DNA from 3 places in the Rhizobium sp. AG855 genome. Region 1 is predicted to be linked to each of the others. Evidence: predicted binding sites of a transcription regulator. Region 1 holds the regulator's gene; each other region holds the start of a gene.
What was found. Region 1 encodes PhoB, which activates phosphate uptake and scavenging genes when phosphate is short. Its sites were predicted from a motif close to TGTCATNNANCTGTCAT; they were not measured.
Positions count from the first base shown of each region.

Region 2: the regulator PhoB is predicted to act here: its motif matches at 4,103-4,119, upstream of DFO46_RS06160 (UDP-2,3-diacylglucosamine diphosphatase).
Region 3: the regulator PhoB is predicted to act here: its motif matches at 1,917-1,933, upstream of DFO46_RS06115 (LTA synthase family protein).

Region 1 covers NZ_RAQG01000003.1:3,180,867-3,188,603, forward strand. Annotated here, with positions in the region: gene DFO46_RS15645 (Hsp33 family molecular chaperone) at 1-515, opposite strand, end outside; gene argF (ornithine carbamoyltransferase) at 636-1,553, opposite strand; gene DFO46_RS15655 (aspartate aminotransferase family protein) at 1,574-2,770, opposite strand; gene DFO46_RS15660 (GcrA family cell cycle regulator) at 3,208-3,741, shown strand; gene DFO46_RS15665 (DJ-1/PfpI family protein) at 3,900-5,075, opposite strand; gene DFO46_RS15670 (helix-turn-helix domain-containing protein) at 5,048-6,070, shown strand; gene phoB (phosphate regulon transcriptional regulator PhoB) at 6,148-6,831, opposite strand; gene phoU (phosphate signaling complex protein PhoU) at 6,860-7,573, opposite strand; gene pstB (phosphate ABC transporter ATP-binding protein PstB) at 7,620-7,737, opposite strand, start outside.
Region 2 covers NZ_RAQG01000003.1:1,263,853-1,271,589, reverse strand. Annotated here, with positions in the region: gene DFO46_RS06175 (MlaD family protein) at 1-1,047, opposite strand, end outside; gene DFO46_RS06170 (ABC transporter ATP-binding protein) at 1,052-1,873, opposite strand; gene DFO46_RS06165 (ABC transporter permease) at 1,883-3,004, opposite strand; gene DFO46_RS06160 (UDP-2,3-diacylglucosamine diphosphatase) at 3,208-4,056, opposite strand; gene DFO46_RS06155 (NADP-dependent malic enzyme) at 4,266-6,575, shown strand; gene DFO46_RS06150 (helix-turn-helix domain-containing protein) at 6,700-7,446, shown strand; gene DFO46_RS06145 (acyl-homoserine-lactone synthase) at 7,570-7,737, shown strand, end outside.
Region 3 covers NZ_RAQG01000003.1:1,252,344-1,260,080, reverse strand. Annotated here, with positions in the region: gene DFO46_RS06125 (hypothetical protein) at 1-99, opposite strand, end outside; gene DFO46_RS06120 (NAD+ synthase) at 99-1,778, opposite strand; gene DFO46_RS06115 (LTA synthase family protein) at 1,980-3,911, shown strand; gene DFO46_RS06110 (hypothetical protein) at 4,128-5,021, shown strand; gene DFO46_RS06105 (GFA family protein) at 5,037-5,435, opposite strand; gene DFO46_RS06100 (3-deoxy-7-phosphoheptulonate synthase class II) at 5,519-6,895, opposite strand; gene DFO46_RS06095 (alpha/beta fold hydrolase) at 7,139-7,737, shown strand, end outside.

The DNA.
Region 1 (7,737 bases):
CGCGTCGGGATCTGCTCCGACTGGCGGAAGTAGACGCCGGCAATGTCCTCGAGCGATGTCCCGTCCAGCGGCACGATGCCCTGGTACGGCTGCATGAACGAACCCTGGTCGATGGTGAAGGCGAGCACGCCCGTTCCCAGCAGTTGCTCCGGCGACGCACGCCCCGCGGCAACGGCTTCGGCGAGAGCCTCCTCGTTGAAGCGGGCATAGGCGCGGACACTTTCGGGCGACGTGAAGTCGGCGACCAGAAGGTCGACCGGGCCGTCGCCCTTGGTCTGCACGGTGAACTTCCCTTCGAATTTCAAGGAGGTGCCGATGAGCACCGTCAGCACGATCGCTTCCGCCAGAAGGCGGGCGACAGGTGCCGGGTAGGCGTGGCGATCGAGAATGGTGTTGACCAGCGGCCCCAGCTGCACCGCACGACCGCGGACATCAAGTCCCTCGACCTGAAAGGGCACCACGCTATCGTCACCGGCGAAACCAAATTCGCCGAGTTCTGCTTGTCTGTTCGACATGAATTTACTCCTGGCGCCGGAACGCCCAATCGCAGGGCTTGAGCAGCCCGATCAGAAAGCGCACAGATGGGATCACCTGTGCCAAAGGTCAAGTCAGCGCCCGGCCGCCGGTCTCACGCCTCAGATGGCGCCGAGGCACCAGGCCAGAATGGACTTCTGCGCATGAAGGCGGTTTTCCGCCTCGTCGAAGACCACGGACTGGGCGCCATCGATCACCTCGTCCGTCACTTCCTCGCCGCGATGCGCCGGCAGGCAGTGGAGGAAGAGCGCCTCTTCCTTGGCCTTCTTCATCAGGTCGGCATTTACCTGGAAGGGCTGGAAGACGTTATGGCCACGCGCCTTGTGCTCCTGGTTCATCGACACCCAGGTGTCGGTGATCACGGCGTCAGCGCCAGCGACAGCCCGGTCGGCATCATGGCAGAGCATGATCTCGCCGCCGTTGTTGCGCGCCCAGTTGAGGATCTTGTCATCCGGCTCGGATCCCAGGGGCACCGCCATATTCATCTTGTAGCCGAAGCGGGCCGAGCCTTCGACCAGCGAATGCAGAACATTGTTGCCGTCGCCTGTCCAGGCGAGCGTCTTGCCGGCGATCGGGCCGCGATGCTCCTCGACGGTGAGGATGTCCGCCATGATCTGGCAGGGATGCGTCAGATCGGTCAGCGCGTTGATGACAGGTACGGTTGCATGTTCGGCCAGTTCCAGCAGGCGCGCATGATCGGTCGTGCGGATCATGATGGCGTCGACGTAGCGCGACAGAACCTTGGCGGTATCGCCAATGGTTTCCGCGCGGCCGAGCTGCATTTCGGTGCCGGAGAGGAACAGCGTCTCGCCGCCCAGCTGGCGCATGCCGACATCGAAGGAGACGCGGGTACGGGTCGAGGGTTTCTCGAAGATCATCGCGAGCATCTTGCCCGCCAGCGGCTTGTCGGCGTTGCCGGCCTTGGTGGCCTGTTTGCGCGTGCGCGCATCGTCCAGCATGTGACGCAGGTCCTGGGCGGATACGGCAGAGAGATCGAGGAAATGCTTCGGGGATGCCATTGATGATACCTGTCTTGCACTTACGCGGTTGCGGCGGCCTTGGCCCTGATGTGTTCGGCGGCGCGCTCGATGCGGGCGATGCCCTCACGGGCTTCGGCAGCGGTGACGGTCAGCGGCGGCAGCAGGCGGATCACGTTGTCGCCGGCGGGTACGCCGAGCAGATGCTCGTCGCGCATGGCCATCAGGAGTTCGGTGTTTGGCACCTTGGCCTTCATGCCAAGCATCAGGCCCTCGCCGCGCACCTCCTCGATGACATCGGGATAACGATCACCGAGTGACGCCAGGCCTTGGCGGAAGACGAGGGCGACGTCGCGAACGTGGTCGAGGAAGCCTTCGGCCATCACGACGTCCAGAACGGCATTGCCGACTGCCATGGCAAGCGGATTGCCGCCATAGGTCGAACCATGGGTTCCGGGTTTCATGCCATAGGCCGCGTCTTCCGTTGCCAGGCAGGCGCCAAGCGGGAAGCCGCCGCCGATACCCTTGGCCACGGCCATGAGATCGGGCGTGATGCCGGCCCATTCATGGGCAAAGAGCTTGCCGGTACGGCCGACGCCGCACTGGACTTCGTCGAGGATCAGGAGCAGTCCGTGCTCATCGCAAATGGACCGCAGGGCCTTCAGCATCTCGACGGGGATCGGCCGGATACCGCCCTCACCCTGCACCGGCTCGACAAGGATGCCGGCCGTCGCTTCCGTGATGGCAGCCTTGACGGCATCGAGATCACCGAAGGGCACCTGGTCGAAGCCCGGCGCCTTCGGCCCGAACCCTTCCAGATATTTTTCCTGTCCGCCGGCTGCGATCGTTGCGATGGTGCGGCCGTGGAAGGCGCCTTCCATCGTGATGATATGGAACTTCTCCGGGTGCCCCTTGGCAAAATGGTAGCGGCGCGCGGTCTTGATGGCGCATTCCAGCGCCTCCGCACCGGAATTCGTGAAGAAGACGCGATCGGCGAACGTTGCTTCCGTCAGGCGGCGGGCAAGCGTCTCCTGCCCCGGAACCTCGTAGAGGTTCGACAGATGCCAGACCTTGTCCGCCTGATCCTTCAGAGCGCCCACCACATGCGGGTGACCGTGGCCGACGGAGGTCACGGCAACGCCGGCTGCGAAATCGAGGTAACGCTCGCCGCTCTCGGTCTCCAGCCACACGCCCTCGCCTCGCTCGAAACGCAGTGGCGCCCGATTGTAGGTCTGGTAGAGGGGCGTTGCTTCGGCCATGGCGTTCGTCATCCTTCTGGAGCCCCGCTGCTGCTGCGGGAATTCAGCCTCGATGGGCTTTCGACAATTAAAAATGCCGCCTTGCGGCGGCGTGGGCACTATCTGCATTTAACCCTGCAATGTCAACGAAACTTGCGGAAAACTCCGTTTTGGCCGTGCGACCCAGCCGGCGACGCCACGCGAGTCCCATGGCAGATTCCACCTGTTGCATACTTGACTCACTCGGGAAGCAAGTTGGGGAAAACCACGAAATCGATTCCAGATGATTCCTGCGACTCTTGTCACAGAGTCGGCCTGCCACTAGGTTAAATTTCATTAAGAGATTGCATGCGGCGGAAGTGATCACCGACAGTTACGAGGCGGTTTTGTTTCGAATTCGTTCGAAGCAACGGTGACGGATTCTGCCATGACACACGCGAGCGGCGGAGAAGTATGGCATGAATTGGACTGATGAGCGGGTTGAAAAACTCAAGCGTCTCTGGGCCGAAGGCCTGAGCGCGAGCCAGATTGCAGCACAACTGGGCGGCGTGAGCCGAAATGCCGTCATCGGCAAGGTGCACCGACTGAACCTGCCTGGTCGTGCGAAAGCCGGCGGCAGCTCCTCTTCTGCCCGTCCTGCCAAGCGCACTGCGACGACCCAGCGCCCGGCGAATTTTCAGGCGCGCCCGGCAGCTGCAACCACCCGCACCGTGACCCGTGCTGCCGGCGCCACCATGCTCAAGGAAGAAGTCGAAGTCGACGCCTTCCAGGAGATCGAAGTCAGCCGTCCGCTCAACGTTGTCGTGCCGATCTCGCGCCGCCTGGCGCTGACGGAACTGACGGAACGCACCTGCAAGTGGCCGATCGGCGATCCGATGAAGGACGACTTCCATTTCTGCGGCTGCGAAATCAGCGACGCTTCGCCCTATTGCACCTATCACGCGAAGCTCGCCTACCAGCCGGTCAGCGAACGCCGCAAGGCCGCACGCTGATAGCAGACGCATCGAATACCGGACGGGCCCTTCGGGGCCCGTTTTCGTTTCGCCTTTGAGACATGAAGAAATCTGCCCAAGCTCATTCTCTGCTCAACGGACATGGTCTAAAGGCCTTTTGCCTTTGCAGAGAAGACGAACTTCGTTGGGTCGAGCCTTCATTTTTCGTATTCGAGTTGAAGTGCCACGACGTCCTTTGTTCGTTTTCCATAACGCTTCTCGATGTCGTCAAGCGCCTGGTCAAACTGCCCCAAAGCCGGTTCATCTAATATGGTAATGGCTGCCTCACCGGCGGGAGTTCGGTCCGAAATGAGATGAAGGCCGTAATGCGTACGAACCGAAGCGGCAGAGGAGGTCGCGACGACCTTCGAACGATAGGTTCTCGACCAGGCGTCGGATACAAGCGCAAGTGCGACCTCGTTGACACCGGGAAAGACTGCAACGTCCAGGGTTTGATGTCGCCAGAAGGCCAGATAGTTCCACATGATCAAGCCAATCCTGCCGCTTGTCACGTGGAAAGAGGCGCTATCGTGTTCGGGGCTCCATGCCAGCGGTCCGAGAGCCGTTACCCCGAAATGCGCAGCCGTCGCACTTGCGGTACGCTCATCGGCGATGCCTTCGACAAGTGCGAGGCTGGCCGGGAGGGAGGCCGTGACGCCGGTCGTCGTCATGACGTTCTGATCGACCACATATCGCTTGTTTTGCACCCAGACCGCTTTGGGATATCGAGCTGCGATTTTGTCCATCGCATACCAGTGCGTGGTGGCCTGTCGCCCATCGAGAATACCGGCCTTGGCAGCGACCCAGGCGCCTTCACATATCGACATGATGAAGGCCCGGCTTCTGTATTGCCGCGAAACCCATTCGACGATCGCTTCATTTTCGCTGTCATGCAGGGCGGGGATGACGACGATGTCGGCTCCTTGCCGGTAACGCCTGTCGAATTCCGCGATCGTCATGTCTGCCTCAATGGTGAGCGCCGGCATCAACGTCACAGGACCAGGTTTGCTGGAAACGATGATGACGTCGGCCACGTCAGCTTCCTTCAAGACACCATAGGGGACGATGAGGTCCGTCGTCTCCGTCCCGGCATTATCAGCCACGATTGCAACAAGAGGGCGCAGCCGCCCGGCTTTGGGTTGAGGCACTTCCACGCCAGAAACTTCTGGAGCGGATTGTGACGACAATGTCGCTCCCGCCAAGATGCAACTCAATGCGAGCGTCGCAAGGATAAGGCCTGGTCTGATCACAGTCATCTCCGGATTGCTTTCCAGACGCAGATTACCGGTGTGGAGGGCTGGCCAAAATGTCAAACATATCGCAATTTGAGCCAATGATGATGGGCGTCTCTTCACACCGGAAGATTGCGTTTATTGGCTATGATGGTGTCCAGGCACTGGATGTCGTCGGGCCGATGGAAGCGTTTGCGATTGCCAACCAGCATCTGACGGATGCCGGGCAATCCTACGAAATCATCCTCGCATCTCCCTTGGGCGGGCCGGTATCCTGCAGTGGCCTGACTGGCCTGAGTCTGGGGGGAGCGATCGCCTTGCGGGATCTCCCCTCCGACCTGGACACGATCATCGTTCCCGGAGGCAGCGAAGACGCGCTTCGCGATCTGATTTTCAACTCGGACCTGCTGCCTTGGCTGTCCACTCGGATCTCGGCAACCCGTCGTCTGGCCAGCGTCTGTACCGGAGCCTTTGTATTGGCCGCCGGCGGCTATCTTAATGGCAAGAGGGCGACCACTCATTGGGCTTCGGTCGCACTGCTCGAAAAACTCTGCCCACAGGCTGTCGTCGAACCAGATGCAATCTTCGTCGCGGATCCGCCCGTTTTCACATCAGCAGGCATCACCGCAGGCATCGACCTTTCGCTGTCGATGATCGAAGCCGATTTCGGCCACAAAGTTGCTCTGGCTGTGGCCCGTCAGATGGTTCTTTTCATGCGGCGCCCAGGAGGGCAGTCGCAGTTCAGCAGCAGCCTTGCCATCCAAAGCGACGTGGCGCCTCGCTTGCGATCGCTCCTCCACGATATCATCGGGAATCCGGTTGGCGACTTCTCGGGCCCGGCCCTCGCGGCGCGATGCGGAATGAGCGAACGCAGCTTTTCGCGCGCCTTCCGCAAGCAGACCGGAACGACGCCTGCGCAGTTCGTCGAAACCATCCGGATCGATCGAGCGAAGCTACTGCTGGAAAGCTCGGATTGGCCGCTTGCACGAATTGCAGAACGATCCGGTTTCGGCAGCTTGGATACGCTTCACAGGGTTTTCCAGAAGCGGTTGAGTATCACGCCCTCTTTTTACCGCGAACGTTTCGCAACGCGCTGATCAAACAGCACTTTATTCGCAAAGCCCTGATGTCTCAGCCGGTGGGAGCCCTCCGAACACATATCCTTCCGGGCAAATCATGCTTCCATGGAGTAGCCCGCGCCGCGAACGGTGCGGATGACATCCTGCATGTTGGAGAAGTTCAGAGCCTTGCGCAGACGCCCGACATGCACGTCGACGGTGCGTTCATCGACATAGATATCGTGGCCCCAGACGCCATCCAGCAGCTGCGAGCGAGAGAAGACGCGACCGGGCGATGTCATGAGGAACTCGAGAAGGCGGAACTCGGTCGGGCCGAGGCGAACTTCGCGGCTCTTGCGATGAACGCGATGGGTTTCGCGATCAAGCTCGATGTCGCCGCAACGCAGGACGCTCGACAGCACTTCGGGCTTTGCCCGTCGCAGCATCGCCTTGACACGGGCCATCAGTTCCGGCGTCGAGAACGGCTTGACGACATAGTCGTCCGCACCCGTCGCCAGACCGCGTACCCGCTCGCTTTCCTCGCCACGCGCCGTCAGCATGATGATCGGCAGGCGCTCGGTCTCCGGACGAACGCGCAGGCGCCGGCAGAGCTCGATGCCGGAAACGCCCGGGAGCATCCAGTCGAGGATCAGCAGGTCCGGCACCCGTTCCTGCAGACGGATCTCGGCCTCGTCGCCGCGCAAGATCGTCTCGACCTCGTATCCTTCCGACTCCAGATTGTAACGCAGGAGCACGCTCAGCGCCTCCTCGTCTTCGACGACGGCAATTTTCGGCTGCATCAAACCATTACCTCGCTGCGGCCACGGCTCATTCGTTGATCGCGCCGACGGAAGACGTCAGGTCTTCCTTCGGGCGTTCGCCTTCGGGAACCGCACCGGTGGTCATGTAATAGATCGTCTCGGCGATGTTCGTTGCGTGGTCGCCGATGCGCTCGATGTTCTTGGCGCAGAACAGAAGATGCGTGCAGCTGGTGATGTTGCGCGGATCTTCCATCATGTAGGTCAACAGTTCGCGGAACAGCGAGGTGTAGATCGCATCGATCTCCTCGTCGCGGTCACGGATCGACTTCGCCTTCTCGGCAGAGCGAGTCGTGTAGACGTCGAGCACTTCCTTGAGCTGGGCGAGTGCCAGGTCGGAGAGATGTTCGAGGCCACGGGCGAGCTTGCGCGGCACGCCCGTTGCCTGGATGGCAACGACACGCTTCGAATTGCTCTTGCCGAGATCGCCGACGCGCTCAAGGTCGGCGGCGATGCGAAGGGCACCGATGATTTCACGAAGATCCGATGCGACCGGCTGGCGCTTGGCGATGGTGACAACGGCCTTTTCGCCGATTTCCTTTTCCATCGCGTCCATGACGACGTCGTCGGAGATGACCTTCTGGGCGAGTGCTGCGTCGGAATTGACCAACGAACGTACGCTTTCAGCGACCATCTGCTCCGCAAGACCGCCCATCTCGGAGATGCGGCGCATCAGAAATTTCAGTTCCTCGTCGAAGGCCGAATAGATGTGTGAGGAAGCCATAGCCTAATCCTTGATGTTGAAGAGAGCCTGATGTGACCGAGAAAACTCAGCCGAAGCGGCCCATGATGTAGTCCTGCGTGCGCTGGTCGTCCGGGTTGGTGAACATCTTGTCGGTGTCGTTTTCTTCGACGAGCTCGCCCAGGTGGAACATGGCCGTGCGCTGG
Region 2 (7,737 bases), 1.9 Mb from region 1:
GTTGTTCAGACGATTGGCGAGCTGCGTGAAGTCGTCGATCGCCTTGTCGATATCGTCCTTGCGACCGGTAATGCTGTTCGACAAGTCGCGGAAGCCGGCAATCGCCTGGCGCGCATCGGCGGAGGCGACGGAAACGTCGTCGACGACCTTGCCGACCTTCTGGCTATCGACGGCGTCGATGAGCTTGGACACTTTCGTCAGCGTCAGGTCGGCATTCTTGCCGAAAGTCTGGAATGTGTCGGCCGTCGACCGGAAACTGTCGATCGCAGGGCCGATCTTGTCGGACGCATCGGCGAAGCTTGCAGTCGCTCGCTCGGTATTGGTCAGGATCTTGTCGATCTTTTCAGAATTCAGCGCCTTGAAGAGATCTTCCGCTGCCGCCAGCGTCCCATCGATCCGACCGGAAAGGCCTGACACGGAATCCGACAAGGCACTGACGCTCTTCAGGAACTCGTCGATGCCCTTGGCATTGTCGGCCAGCGACTTCGAAAAGGTTTCGGCATTGCGGACCGTATTGGTCAGCGGTGCACGGGCGTCGACGATGAAGCCCTGCAGTTCGCCAATCGCATCGTCCGCACGCTTGAGAATGCGGTCGGCTGTCGACAGAAGATTGGTGACGCTGGACTGGTCGGCGGTCAGGATCGCCGGCTCGCCGGTATCGATGGCACGCTTCAGAATCTGTTCGCCGCTGCCACTGCCACCACCCGACAATTCGATATAGGCTGCTCCGGTCAGGCCCTGGATTTCCAGAACCGCCCGCGTGCCCGAGGTCACCGGCGCATCGGCTCGAACTTCGGTGAATGCCACGGAAAACTCAGGATCTTCGTTGTCGATATAGAGGTTGCGCACCGAACCGACGGCGATCCCGTTGAAGCGCACGGGCGAGCCGATGCTGAGACCATTGGCCGAGCCCGGGATGCGGATGGCGAGCGGCGCCACAGGCCCGCCCCGTCCATACTGCGCCATCCAGTAAACGAAGCCGAAGGCCGCTCCGATGACCAGGATCGTGAAGAAGCCGACGATGGCATAATTGGCTTTGGTTTCCATATGTCTACTCTACCGGCTGCACGGCGGCTGTGTCCGCGCGGGGGATGGAACGGGCACGCTTGCCCCTGAAATAGGATTGCACCCAGGGATCGTCATAGGCGAGCATGTCGTCCAGCGAGCCTTGGACCATGACCTTCTTCTCGCCGAGAACGGCGATACGGTCGCAGACGGAGAAGAGGCTGTCGAGGTCATGCGTGACCATGTAGACCGTCAATCCAAGGGTATCGCGCAATTGTGCGATGAGTTCATCGAACTCGGCGGCGCCAATCGGATCAAGACCCGATGTCGGCTCGTCCAGGAAGACGAGATCCGGGTCCAGCGCCAGCGCGCGTGCCAGCGCCGCGCGCTTGATCATGCCGCCCGAGAGTTCGGAAGGATATTTGTCCGCCGCATCGGGCTTCAGGCCGACGAGTTCGAGCTTCAGATAGGCAAGCTCGTCCATCAGCCACGGCGGCAGATCCAGGTATTCGCGCATCGGCAGCTGAATGTTCTCCTTGACGGTCAAGGCAGAAAATAGGGCGCCGTGCTGGAAAAGCACCCCCAGCCGCGTATCGAGCGCCATACGCTCGGCATCGGTGACGGCATCATAATCGGCACCGAGAATCTCGATCGTCCCGCCCCGTCGTGGCAAGAGCCGCAGAACCGTGCGCATCAGCACCGACTTGCCGGCACCGGACGCGCCGACGAAACCGAGAATTTCACCGCGATAGATGTCGAGGTTGAGATTGTCGAGGACGACCTTCTCGCCGAAGGCCACCGTCAAGTCCTTCACGGACAAGACCGTTTCACGAGTATTGGAGGAGGAGGATGACGTCGTATCGGACATAACGGCTCCTCAAAAATCGATGGCTGCGTAGAACATGGCAAACAGCCCGTCCACGAGGATGACGACAAAGATCGATTTGACCACAGAGGCTGTGACATGGCGGCCGAGCGATTCTGCGCTGCCCCCCACCTTCATCCCCTCGACGGCCGCGATGATCCCGATGATGAGCGCCATGAACGGCGCCTTGATCATGCCGGTGGCGAGCGTCGAATAGTCGACGGCATCGTGCAGGCGGGTAATGAAGACCTCGAAGGTGATCCCGGAATAGGCCCAGGCAACGACGGCCGCGCCATACAGCGCTGCGAAGTTCGCGACGATGGTCAAGAGCGGCAGGGCAATCGTCAGCGCCACGAGGCGCGGAAAGACCAGAACACCGATGGGGTTCAGCCCAATCACCTTCAGCGCGTCGATTTCCTCGCGCATCTTCATCGAACCGATTTCTGCGGTGATCGCACTACCAGAACGCCCAGCGATCATGATGGCGGTGAGAAGCACGCCAATCTCGCGCAGCTGCAGAATGCCGACGAGATCGACCACAAAGACTTCAGCGCCGAAGTAGCGCAGCTGGAACGCGCCCTGCTGGGCGATGATCGCGCCGATGAGGAAGGACATGAGCACGATGATCGGCACCGCGCGAACACCCATATGGTCGAGCTGATTGACCACCGAGGCCGGAGAGACCCCAGCCCCTCTCCCGAGCTTGGTCTGCGCGCCACGCACGGCGGAACCGAGCACGAACATCATGGCGACAGCGTCTTGCCACAGCCCTATCGTCAAACGGCCGATCGGGTCGAAGACCCGTTCGAAACGGCTACGGTTGTCAGGCAGCACCTCCGGCGGCTCGACGCGCTCCGGCAAGGCTTCGATCAGCTCGCGCATCTGCGCATCACCACCCGCAAGATCGATCTCGCGACCGCGCGCCCGACGCTGCGTCATGAAGCGTCGGATCAGCCAGGCACCGGCTGTATCCATGGCGGTGACACCGTCGATATCGATGACTTCCGCCCGCGTACCCTCGTCCTCGACGAGCGGCCCGGCCGACTTGATCATGTCCGAAAGGTTGGTGTTCTTCCAGCTGCCGGTCAACCGAATCACGTCGTGATCGACATGCGCCTGGCGGTCGATTTCGATATGGGCGTTTTCAGCAGGTACCGACTTCAAGGGCGCAACAACTTCCAAACCTGCGCCGGCCGAATCCCGGTCCGCAAATCACGTGATTGAATGTTGCGCACTATAAACACCGACGACCGCGATGTAATCCTTGATGAACCGTTAATTGCGACCCCGCCGCCCGATTGCCGGGAGCGATGGCCGCTTTGCAACAGATGGAACAATCAAGCGGCGCGAACGCCCTCTTTCTCGGCGCTGTCGAGCGTTGGAATCATGACCGGCACCATCTGTGGAACCTGCCTCGGAGCCGCAGCAGCACTTATCTTGTGCGCCCAGGAGATCAGCTCCAGTCGCCCGTCCGGATGTTCGGCCACCGCCGTGCAGCTCTCCACCCAGTCACCGGTGTTGACATAATGGATGCCGTCGATGTCTTCCATCAGCGCATGATGGATGTGGCCGCAAATGACACCATCCACCTCATTCCGTCGCGCCTCCTCGGCAACGACCCTCTGAAACTCGCCGATGAAGTTGACGGCATGCTTGACCTGGAGCTTCGCCCAGGCCGAGAACGACCAGTAGGGCATGCCGAGTTTGCGGCGCACCGCTGCCAGCATGACATTGATCGCGATCGCCGTGTCATAGGCCCAGTCGCCGAGATAGGCGAGCAGGCGCGCATTGCGGACGACGACATCGAACTCATCACCATGCAGCACGAGGTAGCGCTTGCCATCCGCCATCTCGTGGATCATCCGCTCGGCGACCTCGATGCCGCCGAAATGCATGCCGGGGAAATCACGCAGGAACTCGTCATGATTGCCCGGAATGTAGACGATGCGCGTGCCCTTGCGCGCCTTGCGCAGCAGTTTCTGAACGACGTCATTGCAGGGCTGCGGCCAGTACCAGCTGCGCTTCAAGCGCCAGCCGTCGACGATGTCGCCGACCAGGATGATCGTGTCTGCCTCGTGGGTACGGAGAAAGTCGAGCAGAAAATCGGTCTTTGCAGCCTTTGAGCCCAGATGCACATCCGAGATGAAAAGGGTCCTGAAATGGCGAATTTCGCTTGCGTCTTCCACGGCGCTGTCCTCTTTCACTGACTGCGCATGGCTTAATCAGACTCGTGTTTCAGGAAGATGACACGCGCTCTGGCGGTCCTTGCATGCACACTCTCGAGCGCGTGGTGCCGCCCCAGTCCACCCTAAGACTGAACTAAGGTCTACCACTCGAAGCCGTTTCGTGTATGACGGGATCAAACCAATCTGTGACAAGAATTGCCGGTGACACGATGACTTCCCAGGACAAGAACAAGACTGAAGCAGCCCCGAAGACGGCCGATCTCGACGAACAGGCGCTCTTCTATCATCGCTATCCGCGTCCCGGAAAACTGGAGATCCAGGCCACCAAGCCACTCGGCAACCAGCGCGATCTGGCCCTCGCCTATTCGCCCGGCGTCGCCGCCCCGTGCCTTGCCATCAAGGACGATCCGGCAGCCGCCGACGACTACACCGCCCGCTCCAACCTCGTGGCTGTCATCTCGAACGGTACGGCTGTACTCGGCCTCGGCAATATCGGCCCGCTCGCCTCGAAGCCCGTGATGGAAGGCAAGGCGGTCCTGTTCAAGAAGTTCGCCGGCATCGACGTCTTCGACATCGAGATCGAGGCCCCGACCGTCGATCAGATGGTCTCGACCATCTCGGCCCTGGAGCCCACCTTCGGCGGCATCAATCTCGAAGACATCAAGGCGCCGGAGTGCTTCCAGGTGGAAGACCAGCTGCGCGCCAAGATGAACATCCCGGTCTTCCACGACGACCAGCACGGCACCGCGATCATCGTCGCGGCCGCCATCCTGAACGGCCTCGAACTGGCCGGCAAGAAGATCGAGGACGTCAAGATCGTCGCCTCGGGCGCCGGTGCTGCAGCCCTCGCCTGCCTCAACCTGCTCGTCATTCTGGGTGCCAAGCGCGAAAACATCTGGGTCCACGACATCGAAGGCCTCGTCTACAAGGGCCGCAACGAGCTGATGGATCCGTGGAAGGAAGTCTATGCCCAGGAGACCGACAAGCGGTCGCTTTCCGAAAGCATCGATGATGCCGACGTCTTCCTCGGCCTGTCTGCCGCTGGCGTCCTGAAGCCGGAGCTGCTCGCCCGCATGGCGCCGAGCCCGCTGATCATGGCACTCGCCAACCCGAAGCCTGAAATCATGCCCGAAGACGCCCGCGCGGCCCGCCCGGACGCGATGATCTGCACGGGTCGCTCGGACTTCCCCAACCAGGTCAATAACGTCCTGTGTTTCCCCTATATTTTTAGGGGTGCACTCGACTGTGGCGCCACGACGATCAACGAAGAGATGAAGATGGCTGCCGTCCGCGCCATCGCAGCACTCGCGCGGGAGGAAGTCTCGGAAGTGGCGGCCCGCGCCTATTCCGGCGAAACCCCGACTTTCGGGCCGGATTACCTCATCCCTTCGCCGTTCGATCCCCGCCTCATCCTGCGCATCGCCCCCGCCGTGGCAAAGGCGGCCGCCGACAGCGGCGTCGCCCGTCGCCCGATTGCCGACTACGACACCTATCTCGACCAGTTGAACCGCTTCGTCTTCCGCTCGGGCTTTGTCATGAAGCCGATCTTTGCTGCGGCAAAGAGCGCAACGAAGAAGCGCGTGATCTTTGCCGAGGGTGAAGACGAACGCGTGCTGCGCGCCGCCCAGGTTCTGCTGGAAGACGGGATTGGCGAACCGATCCTCATCGGTCGCCCGCAGATCATCGAAACCCGCCTGAAGCGCTACGGCCTGCGCATCCGCCCGGGCGTCGACTTCCAGCTGGTCAACCCGGAAGACGATCCGCGCTACCGCGACTATGTCGACGACTATTTCGCACTTGTCGGCCGTGCCGGCATCAATCCGGAGGCGGCCCGCACGATCGTGCGCACCAGCACCACCGTCATTGGTGCGCTCGCCGTCAAGCGCGGCGACGCCGATGCGCTGATCTGCGGCGTCGAAGGCCGCTTCGACCGCCATCTCCGTGACGTGCGCCAGATCATCGGCAAACGACCAGGGGTGCGTGATTTCTCGGGTCTCAGCCTGCTCATCTCTCAGCGCGGCGCCATCTTCTTCACCGACACCTTTGTCACCGACGATCCCTGTGCCGAGGAAATCGCGGAAATGACGATCCTCGCGGCGGAAGAAATTCGCCGCTTCGGCATCAGCCCGAAGGCGGCGCTCCTGTCCCATTCGAACTTCGGTTCGCGTCCCTCGGCCAGCGCGTCCAAGATGCGCCAGGCCTTGGAGATCATCCGCAAGGCGGCTCCGGAACTGGAAGTCGACGGAGAAATGCAGGGCGGCTCGGCCCTGTCGGAAAGCCTGCGCAAGCGCGCCATGCCGGACAGCACCCTGACCGGTGAAGCCAATCTCCTCGTCTTCCCGAACCTCGACGCCGCCAATATTTCGCTCGGAATTGTCCGCACGATGATGGATGCACTGCATGTGGGTCCAATCCTGCTCGGTGCAGCCCTGCCCGCCCATGTGTTGTCGACCTCGGTCACCTCCCGCGGCGTCGTCAACATGGCGGCTTTGGCGGTGGTCGAGGCATCCCAGCCGTAATAAGCGAGACGACACAGACGCACGGGCCTCGGCAGCAATGCCGGGGCCTCACGCGTAGAATTGCCGCTGGACAAGTCAGAGCTGCAGCCCCGAAATTGTATCCCTGAGAATCTAGGGTCATTCGATGGGGCAAGAGGGCGTGTATTTCGACCTGCTGGACTGGCTCGACCAACAGGAGCGGTTCGAACCATCTGCCTTTCTGCAAAAGATCCAGGCTGGCTATCGGACAGGTGCCATCATCTATGTGGATGGGATTGTCGGCTCCGAACGGCTGAAACTGCACAGGCTCGTGCACAGCAGACCGAGTGACACAGCAAGGACGGCGAGACTTCTGCTGGAACGCCCGTTTCGTGATCAGCTCCTGCAGGTCCTTTCCGAACTCGAACCCGTGCAGGTGGATTTTGGCCCTCTCTCCACGCCCCCTGCTGCAGGTCGACCCGGCGCCGACGTAAACGCACACATCGGCGTGGGCTACCCCCTGCTGTCTTACCCCGGACGGCGTGCCGGCCTTCTGATCGAAGCCGCAGGCGATCAGGAGCAATGGAGAGAGTGGCGCAGGCTCAACGATCGCGATGTCGCAAGCCTTGGCGGACGTCTTCACGCACGGCTCGCCAAGTCTGCTCAACCCAAACCTCACAGGCGCCGGACAAAAACGCTGCTCACGCGCCGTGAAAGTGAGACGCTGGCATGGATCGCCGCCGGCAAGAGCTACTGGGAAGCGGCGATTATCCTCGGCATCACGGAGCGGACCGTCCGCTATTTCATGGCCAACGCGCGCCACAAGTTGGATGTCGTCAACAATGCCCAGGCGGTAGCAGAAGCTGTCTGGCAGGGCCTCATTCCCCGCTTTACGGACCGTCCCACCGGTTGACGACAATCGGGGCAAACCATCATATCATAGATTGCATTCAACAAAGCTGTCGCCACCGCCAGTTTCAGTCACTCTACCTCCCCGCCATGCTGTCCGCTCCAACGATAATTCAAGGAGTTCAGCATGATCCGGATCATCAACGGCGCCCGGCGCCATCAATTTCCCACTGACATTGATGCCATGCACAGGTTGCGCAAACGGGTGTTCCACGACCTTCTGCGCTGGGATGTGCAGGTGCATGACGCCTGGGAGATCGACCACTATGACCGCGCGAACCCGATCTACGTCCTG
Region 3 (7,737 bases), 1.9 Mb from region 1:
GTGACCCTCCGCCGCAACAGCAAAAATGTAGCCTCGTTCTTCCGCTGTAAATTCAGGCATTGGTGTCCGAGGCTCGCTGTCCCGCATTCCCACGCTCATCAGCGATCCCGGAACCGGTTCGTGATCGGATAGCGACGATCGCGCCCGAAATTCTTCTTGGTGATCTTCACCCCCGGCGCCGACTGCCGACGTTTGTATTCTGCAAGATAGAGCAGATGCTCGACCCGGTGCACGGTCGCAATGTCATGGCCGCGCGCCACGATCTCGTCGACGCCCATTTCCTTCTCCACCAGGCATTCGAGGATGTCGTCGAGCACCGGATAGGGCGGCAGCGAATCCTGATCCGTCTGGTTGGGGCGCAGTTCGGCCGAAGGTGCCTTTGACAGGATATTGGCCGGAATGACCTCGCCCGACGGACCGAGCGCACCCGGCGGAACATGTCCGTTGCGCCAGGCCGACAGCCCGTAGACCTGCATCTTGTAGAGGTCCTTGATGGGGTTGAAGCCGCCATTCATGTCCCCGTAAAGCGTCGCATAGCCGACCGACATTTCCGACTTGTTACCGGTGGTGACGACCATCGAGCCGAACTTGTTCGACACGGCCATCAGGATGGTCCCACGCGTGCGGCTCTGCAGGTTCTCTTCGGTGATCCCACTTTCGGTGCCCTCGAACATTTCGGACAGCGCCGAGAGGAAACCGTCGACCGGATCGGAGATCGGCACGATGTCATAGTGGCAGCCGAGCGCCTTGGCGCAGGCTTCCGCATCGGCAAAGCTCTCCTCGGAAGTATAGCGATAGGGCAGCATCAGCGTGCGCACCCGCTCTTCGCCGAGCGCATCGACGGCGATCGCCGCACAAAGAGCCGAGTCGATGCCGCCAGACAGCCCCAGCACCACGCTCTTGAAGCCGTTCTTGTTGACGTAGTCACGGAAACCCAGCACGCAGGCGCGGTAGTCCGCCTCCTCATGCTCCGGAATGCGCGACATCGGACCGCCGTCACAGCGCCAGCCATCCGGCGTGCGCTTCCAGGTGGTCACCGCAAGCGTCTCCTCGAACTGGCTCATCTGGAAGGCAAGCGACTTGTCGCCGTTGAAGGCGAAGCTTGCACCGTCGAACACCAGTTCGTCCTGTCCGCCCAGCTGGTTGGCGAACACGAGCGGCAGGCCCGTCTCGATCACCTGACGCAGCGCCACCTGGTGGCGCACATCGACCTTGCCGCGATAATAGGGCGAACCATTGGGCACAAGCAGGATTTCGGCCCCGGTCTCCGCCAGCGTCTCGCAGATGCCCAGATCGTTCCAGATCTCCTCGCAGATCGGCACGCCGATGCGCACGCCACGAAAATTCACCGGCCCGGGCATCTCGCCTTCAACGAACACGCGCTTCTCATCGAACTCGCCGTAGTTCGGCAGGTCAATCTTGTCGCGGAAGGCAAGGATCTTGCCGCCATCGAGGATGGCGACGGAATTGTGGCGCCCTTTGTCGCCCTGACGCGGGAAACCGACGACCACTCCTGGCCCGCCATCGGCGGTGTCGGCGGCAAGCGCTTCCACGGCCTGCATGCAGGCCTTCAGAAAAGCCGGCTTCAACACCAGGTCCTCAGGCGGATAGCCGGAAATGAACAGCTCCGTCAGGAGCAGAAGATCAGCCCCCTGCGCAGCGGCCTCGGCGCGCGCGGCGCGCGCCTTCGCGAGATTGCCGGTGACGTCGCCAACCGTGGGATTGAACTGTGCCACCGCAATTCGCAGGACGTCGGAAATCTTCTTTGTATCGCTCATGACACCGATTTAGCCGCTCGTCCGCCCAATCGCAATGTCGCTTTGCTCTGTCGGGGCACCACAGCCACCGCTCGCGCTCACGAGACCACGGGAAATTCTGGGAACAAAGCTTTCTTGATCACGGTTCATGTAGCATTCATGACACTTATGTGACACCTATGCGAACCTTTCACGACATCTGCCCAAGACCTGGAGTTCGAAGTGGTCCAGTCCAGCCCGAAATCGCTTGTCGCGAACATCTTTAGCGCGTTTGGCGCGACACGCGAGCGAGAGCTCGGAAGCTCCTGGATCGCCCAACTTATCGTCCAGTGGATCAACACGGCGTTGATTGCCGCGGCGATCGTTTTGCTGAGCGAGATTCTGGCACGCGGCAGCATGATCGACGTCGTGGAATACATGACTTCGACAAGCCGCCCCGGGCTGATTGCAGTAGGCGTCATCTTCCTGATTCTCGCCTTCACCGATGCGATCATCGGTAAGGCCTACCAATCTGTGCTCTTCGTCGGCCCACTTCTGCTGCTGCCGGCCTTCTTCTCGGGACAAAAGCAGCTTTTCCTGTCGGATCCGCTGTTTCCGAGCGACCTGCTCTTCGGTCGGCAGATCATGGAACTCCTGCCAGCTATGGTGGCAGCAGAACCCATGAAGGCGGTTGGCCTGGCGGTCGCAAGCCTTGCCTTCATTGTCGCCCTGTTCGCGCTGATCTGGAAGAGCCGCAAAGTTTTCCCACGCCTCAACCTCGTCGGCCGCGGCATGCGCCTCGCGCTTTCCTTCCCCTTGCTCGCCGGCTTCATCTCCCTGATGGACCCTATGGCGTTCTCGGCTGTGCGCGACCGGTTGAACATCGTTCCGATGATGTGGGACCAGAAGGAAAATTATCGCCACAACGGCTTTCTGATGGCGTTTGCCTTCAATGTGCCGATGGCCCGCATCAGCGCGCCAGATGGCTACAGCCAGCCGGCCATCACAGACATTCCTTCAGACCGCGTTCCCGCCTCCTTCTACTCCGGCCGCCAGGCCGACGTGATCGTGGTGATGAGCGAGAGCCTGTGGGATCCGACCCGCCTCACCAGCGTCCGCTATTCCGAAGACCCGATGCCGACCATCCGTGCAGCCACGTCGGGCAACATGTTCTCCCCGGAATTCGGCGGCATGACGGCCAATGTCGAGTTCGAGGCACTGACCGGCTTCTCCAACGCCTTCCTGCCCTATGGCAGCATCCCGTATCAGCAATACATCCGCCGACCACTGCCTTCGCTCGCCACCTTCTTTGAATCGAAGGGTTACGTGACGAAGGCTTTCCATCCCTTCCAGAGCTGGTTCTGGAACCGGCAGAACGTCTACCAGGCGCTCGGTTTCCAGCAGTTCCGTTCGGAAGAAAACATGCCGACGATGGATAAGCGCGGCATTTTCGCCTCGGACGATGCCCTGACGCGTTACATCATCAAGGAAGCAGACAACACCGAAGCGCCGTTCTTCTTCTTTGCCGTCACCCTCCAGGGCCATGGCCCCTACGAAGAGCACCGCTATGCGAAGAACACGGTCGAGGTGGATGCTCCGACCCTGTCGGACGCTCCGACCAAGACACTCGCGACCTACACGCAGGGCGTCAAGGAAGCCGACCAGAGCCTGAAGATGCTGATGGACTGGGCAAAGAAGCGCCGCCGTGAAACCATCATCGTGATGTTTGGCGACCACCTGCCGCCGCTCGGCGAAGTCTATACCCAAAGCGGTTACATGCCGAACGTCGTGGCCACCCGCAAGGCATCGGTACCGACGATGAAGCGCGAGCACGAAACACCGCTTGTCGTGTGGTCGTCCAAGCGCGGCGTGCAGAAGGACATCGGCTCGGTCAGCCCCTCGCAGCTGCCGCATGTGGTGGTCCGCCTTGCCGGCTACCGTCACCCCTACTACACCGGCGTGCTGGGTCGCGTGGCCGAGCGCTATACGGTGGTCGACAGACACCAGTTGATCGGTCGCAACGCCAAGTCTCAGGCCGACTGGTCTCTCGCCGGCACAGTGGATCCGCTCATCCGCGACTATCGCATGCTTCAGCATGACGTCATGTTTGGAGAAGGTTATGGCCTGCCGCGTTTCTTCCCGGAACAGGCATTGCGGCTGCAACCGAACAGCTAAGACACACCGAAGGCTCCCCGTCCCAACAGCTTGTTATTGATACCGCAAATTTGAAGTAGCGAATGTCTTGCGACATCCGCGAATTTGCGGCATAGACTTTTTTTGTTCAGTCGTTTGCAGCGCTTGACAGTATTTGAGTTGCTTTACTGCAATCCCTTTTGACCGGACAGCCGTTTTTAAATGACAATAGTCAGGAATGTGAAGCAGAGCTGTGCCATGCCGTCACTGACGCGTGCCGAAATCGCGGCCCATCCGCTCTTTCCCTCGATCGAAAAACAGATCGCCCAGCATCTGATTGGAATTCATTTGCGGACGCCGCGGATGTCGCGACTGAAGGCATCGCATCGCAAATGGCTGATGACACAGTCGCTGTTTGCGCTCGCGTTGCGTCGCACGCCTGATGATCCGCTGTCGGGCCTGACGGCGACCCGCTTTGTCGAAACCGTGATGCGGCTCGGGGCCGCGAGCAGGAACACGGCGACCGGATATCTCGCAGAACTCGTCGCCTACAAGTTTCTCCGGGACGTTCCGGATGTGCCGGACAAACGCGTGCGCGTGCTGGAAGCCACGGAACTCAGCCTCGGCGGCATGCGCAGCTGGTTCAACGGCCACATGGCCTGCCTTGATCGCCTCGACGGTGGCACGCGAGAACAGACCTCGATCGACCATGAAACGATTTTCGTGCTGGCCCAGCCACGAGCCGCCGACATGCTCGTCGACGATCCGCTCTGGCGGGATCCTCCGGACTCGATCGGTCACTTCCTTTGGTCCGATCTTGGCGGCATGATCCTGCATGATCTCGTCGCCCGTCTCGACAACGTTGATCGCCAGGCGCCCCGGGTCCTTGCCGGCCCGGTGACCCTGGCCGAACTGAGCGACGTCTACCAGGTCTCGGCAACCAACCTGAAACGGATGTTCAAGAAGGCAGAGACCGACGGATTGCTCGGCTGGGAACTCCCCCGCCGCCGTGGCAGTCTGTGGCTTGGCCAGTCTTTCCTTGAAGACTATTTCACATGGCAGTCCGCCAAGTTCGCGGCTCTCGAACTTGCCTATCACGAGGCTTGCCGCGAACTCGGGATCAGCGCCGAGACAAACGTCGTCGCAGCCTAAGCCATAACGACAGCATCAGCTCCGGCTGGCCGCGAACTGTGGCAACCCGTCATTGATCTCATAGAAATCGCCCTTGTCGGCGCAATAGATGTGATAGCCGCCCGCAAGCCCTGTCGGCCCTTCAAAGAGCCCTGCCATCAGCGACACCGTCTTTTCTCCATCGCCCTTCCAGAACAGGGCCGAGCCGCAGGTTCGGCAGAAGGCGCGTTCGGCTCCGGGGCTTGCCCGATAGCGGCTGATATTCTCCTCTCCCGCGATCGTGACGTCATCGACGGCAACATTGGTTGTCGCGTAGTACAATCCGGTTTGGCGACGGCACTGGCTGCAGTGACAGTAGCCGACAGATCCGAGCTCGCCCGTGACGGTGACCTCGACCGCACCACAGAGGCATTTTCCGAAAACATTTCTGGCCATCAACGCCCTCCTGGCAAAACGATTTCGGGCGAGCTTCGTAGAAGCCCGCCCGATCGTCAAACTCGGAAAACTGAAGCTTGGTTTCAGCCGTTCGCAACCATCATGCGCTTTTCGTCCCGACCACCCTTCATCCGCTCGGCAAGCAGGAAGGCCAGCTCCAGCGCCTGATCGGCATTGAGGCGCGGGTCGCAATGAGTGTGGTAGCGATCCTGCAGATCCTCGGCCGACACCGCACGCGCGCCACCGGTGCATTCGGTCACGTCCTTGCCGGTCATCTCGATATGGATGCCGCCCGGATGCGAGCCTTCGGCACGGTGGATCTGGAAGAAGCTCTCGACTTCCGACAGCACGCGCTCGAACGGGCGGGTCTTGTAGTTGTTGAGCGTGATCGTGTTGCCATGCATCGGGTCACAGGACCAGACCACCTTGCGACCCTCGCGCTCGACGGCGCGAATGAGGCGCGGCAGGTGCTCGGCCACCTTGTCGTGACCGAAACGGCAGATCAGCGTCAACCGGCCCGCTTCGTTCTGCGGGTTCAGGATGTCGATCAGGTTCAAGAGATCGTCCGCCTGCAGCGACGGGCCGCACTTGAGGCCGATCGGGTTCTTGATGCCACGGCAGTATTCAAGATGCGCATGATCGGCCTGACGGGTACGGTCACCAATCCAGATCATGTGGCCGGACGTGGCATACCAGTCGCCAGACGTGGAATCGACGCGCGTCAGTGCCTCTTCATAGCCGAGAAGCAACGCTTCGTGGCTGGTGAAGAAATCGGTCTCGCGCAGGCTCGGATTGTTATCCGACGTGATGCCGATGGCCTTCATGAAGTCCATGGTTTCGGAAATACGGTCGGCGAGCTTGCGGTAGCGCTCGGCCTGCGGGCTGTCCTTGATGAAACCGAGCATCCACTGGTGCACATTGTCGAGGTTTGCATAGCCACCCATCGCGAAGGCGCGCAGGAGGTTCAGCGTCGCGGCCGACTGGCGATAGGCCATCAGCTGCCTTTCCGGGTTCGGAATGCGGGCATCCTCGGTGAACTCGATGCCGTTGATGATGTCGCCACGGTAGCTCGGCAGTTCCACGTCGCCGATCTTTTCCATGTCAGACGAACGCGGCTTGGCGAACTGGCCGGCGATACGGCCGACCTTGACCACCGGCAACTGTGCACCAAAGGTCAGAACGACAGCCATCTGCAGGAAGGCGCGGAAGAAGTCGCGAATGTTGTCGGCGCCGTGTTCGGCAAAGCTTTCGGCGCAGTCGCCGCCCTGCAGCAGGAAGGCATTGCCTTCCGCGACCTGGGCCAGCGACTTCTTCAGACGACGCGCTTCACCCGCAAAGACCAGCGGCGGATAGGATGCGAGCTGCTGCTCGGCAGCCTTCAATGCATCCTGGTCCGGATAGGCCGGAACCTGCTTGATCGGCTTCTGCCGCCAGCTGTTCGGGGTCCAATTTTGCGCCATCGTCGTCACCTGTCTTGTACTGGAACTGCGGCAACCTCCCGGCCGCAAGGGATGGGGGCTTATAAACGGTTATCTAAGGGTTGGAAAGCCGAAGTTTAAGGGCTTTCGAACACATTCGCGACCCGATAGCTCCGACATCTCGCAGCCGTCACCGCGCATGCGACAACACCGGGCGGAGACACGCCACTTGAATTGACCAGCACGTAAACGTAATCTGTACGGGTCTGTGATGGGAGGATCCGGATGACACCGCATGACGCCGCACCGCCACCGGAAAAGCGTGATCTCGTCATCACCACTGCAGATGGCTTTCCGATTTCGGCCACGCTGTTCTCAGGGACAGGTGAGGGGCCGCTTGCTCTCATATCCGCTGCGGCCGCGGTCCCCCGTGGCTTTTATGCGCGTTTTGCCGTGCATCTGGTGCAAGACCACGGCTTTCGCGCCGCCCTCACCTACGATTACCGTGGCGTTTCGGGTTCCACTGCGCCATCGGACTGGCGCCGACCACTGCTGATGCGCGACTGGGCCCATTTCGACATGCCGGCCGCCCTGAAGAGGCTGGAAGCAGAGGCGCCCGGCCATCCGGTCGTGGGCATAGGCCAATCCTTCGGAGGGCAGGTCCTGGCGCTGGGAGGCTGCTCGGATCGCTTTCAACGGTATCTGATGGTCGCGACCATGACGGGCTATTGGGGCAACACGAAAACTCGCTACCGCGTTTTCAGCCAGATGAACCTGATCGGCGTGCCGCTCGCGCTCTTGCTGGGTAAGGTCCCTGGCCAGGTTGGGCTTGGACAGACCCTGCCCGGCACAGTTTTCCGTGAATGGGCCCGCTGGGGTCGCCA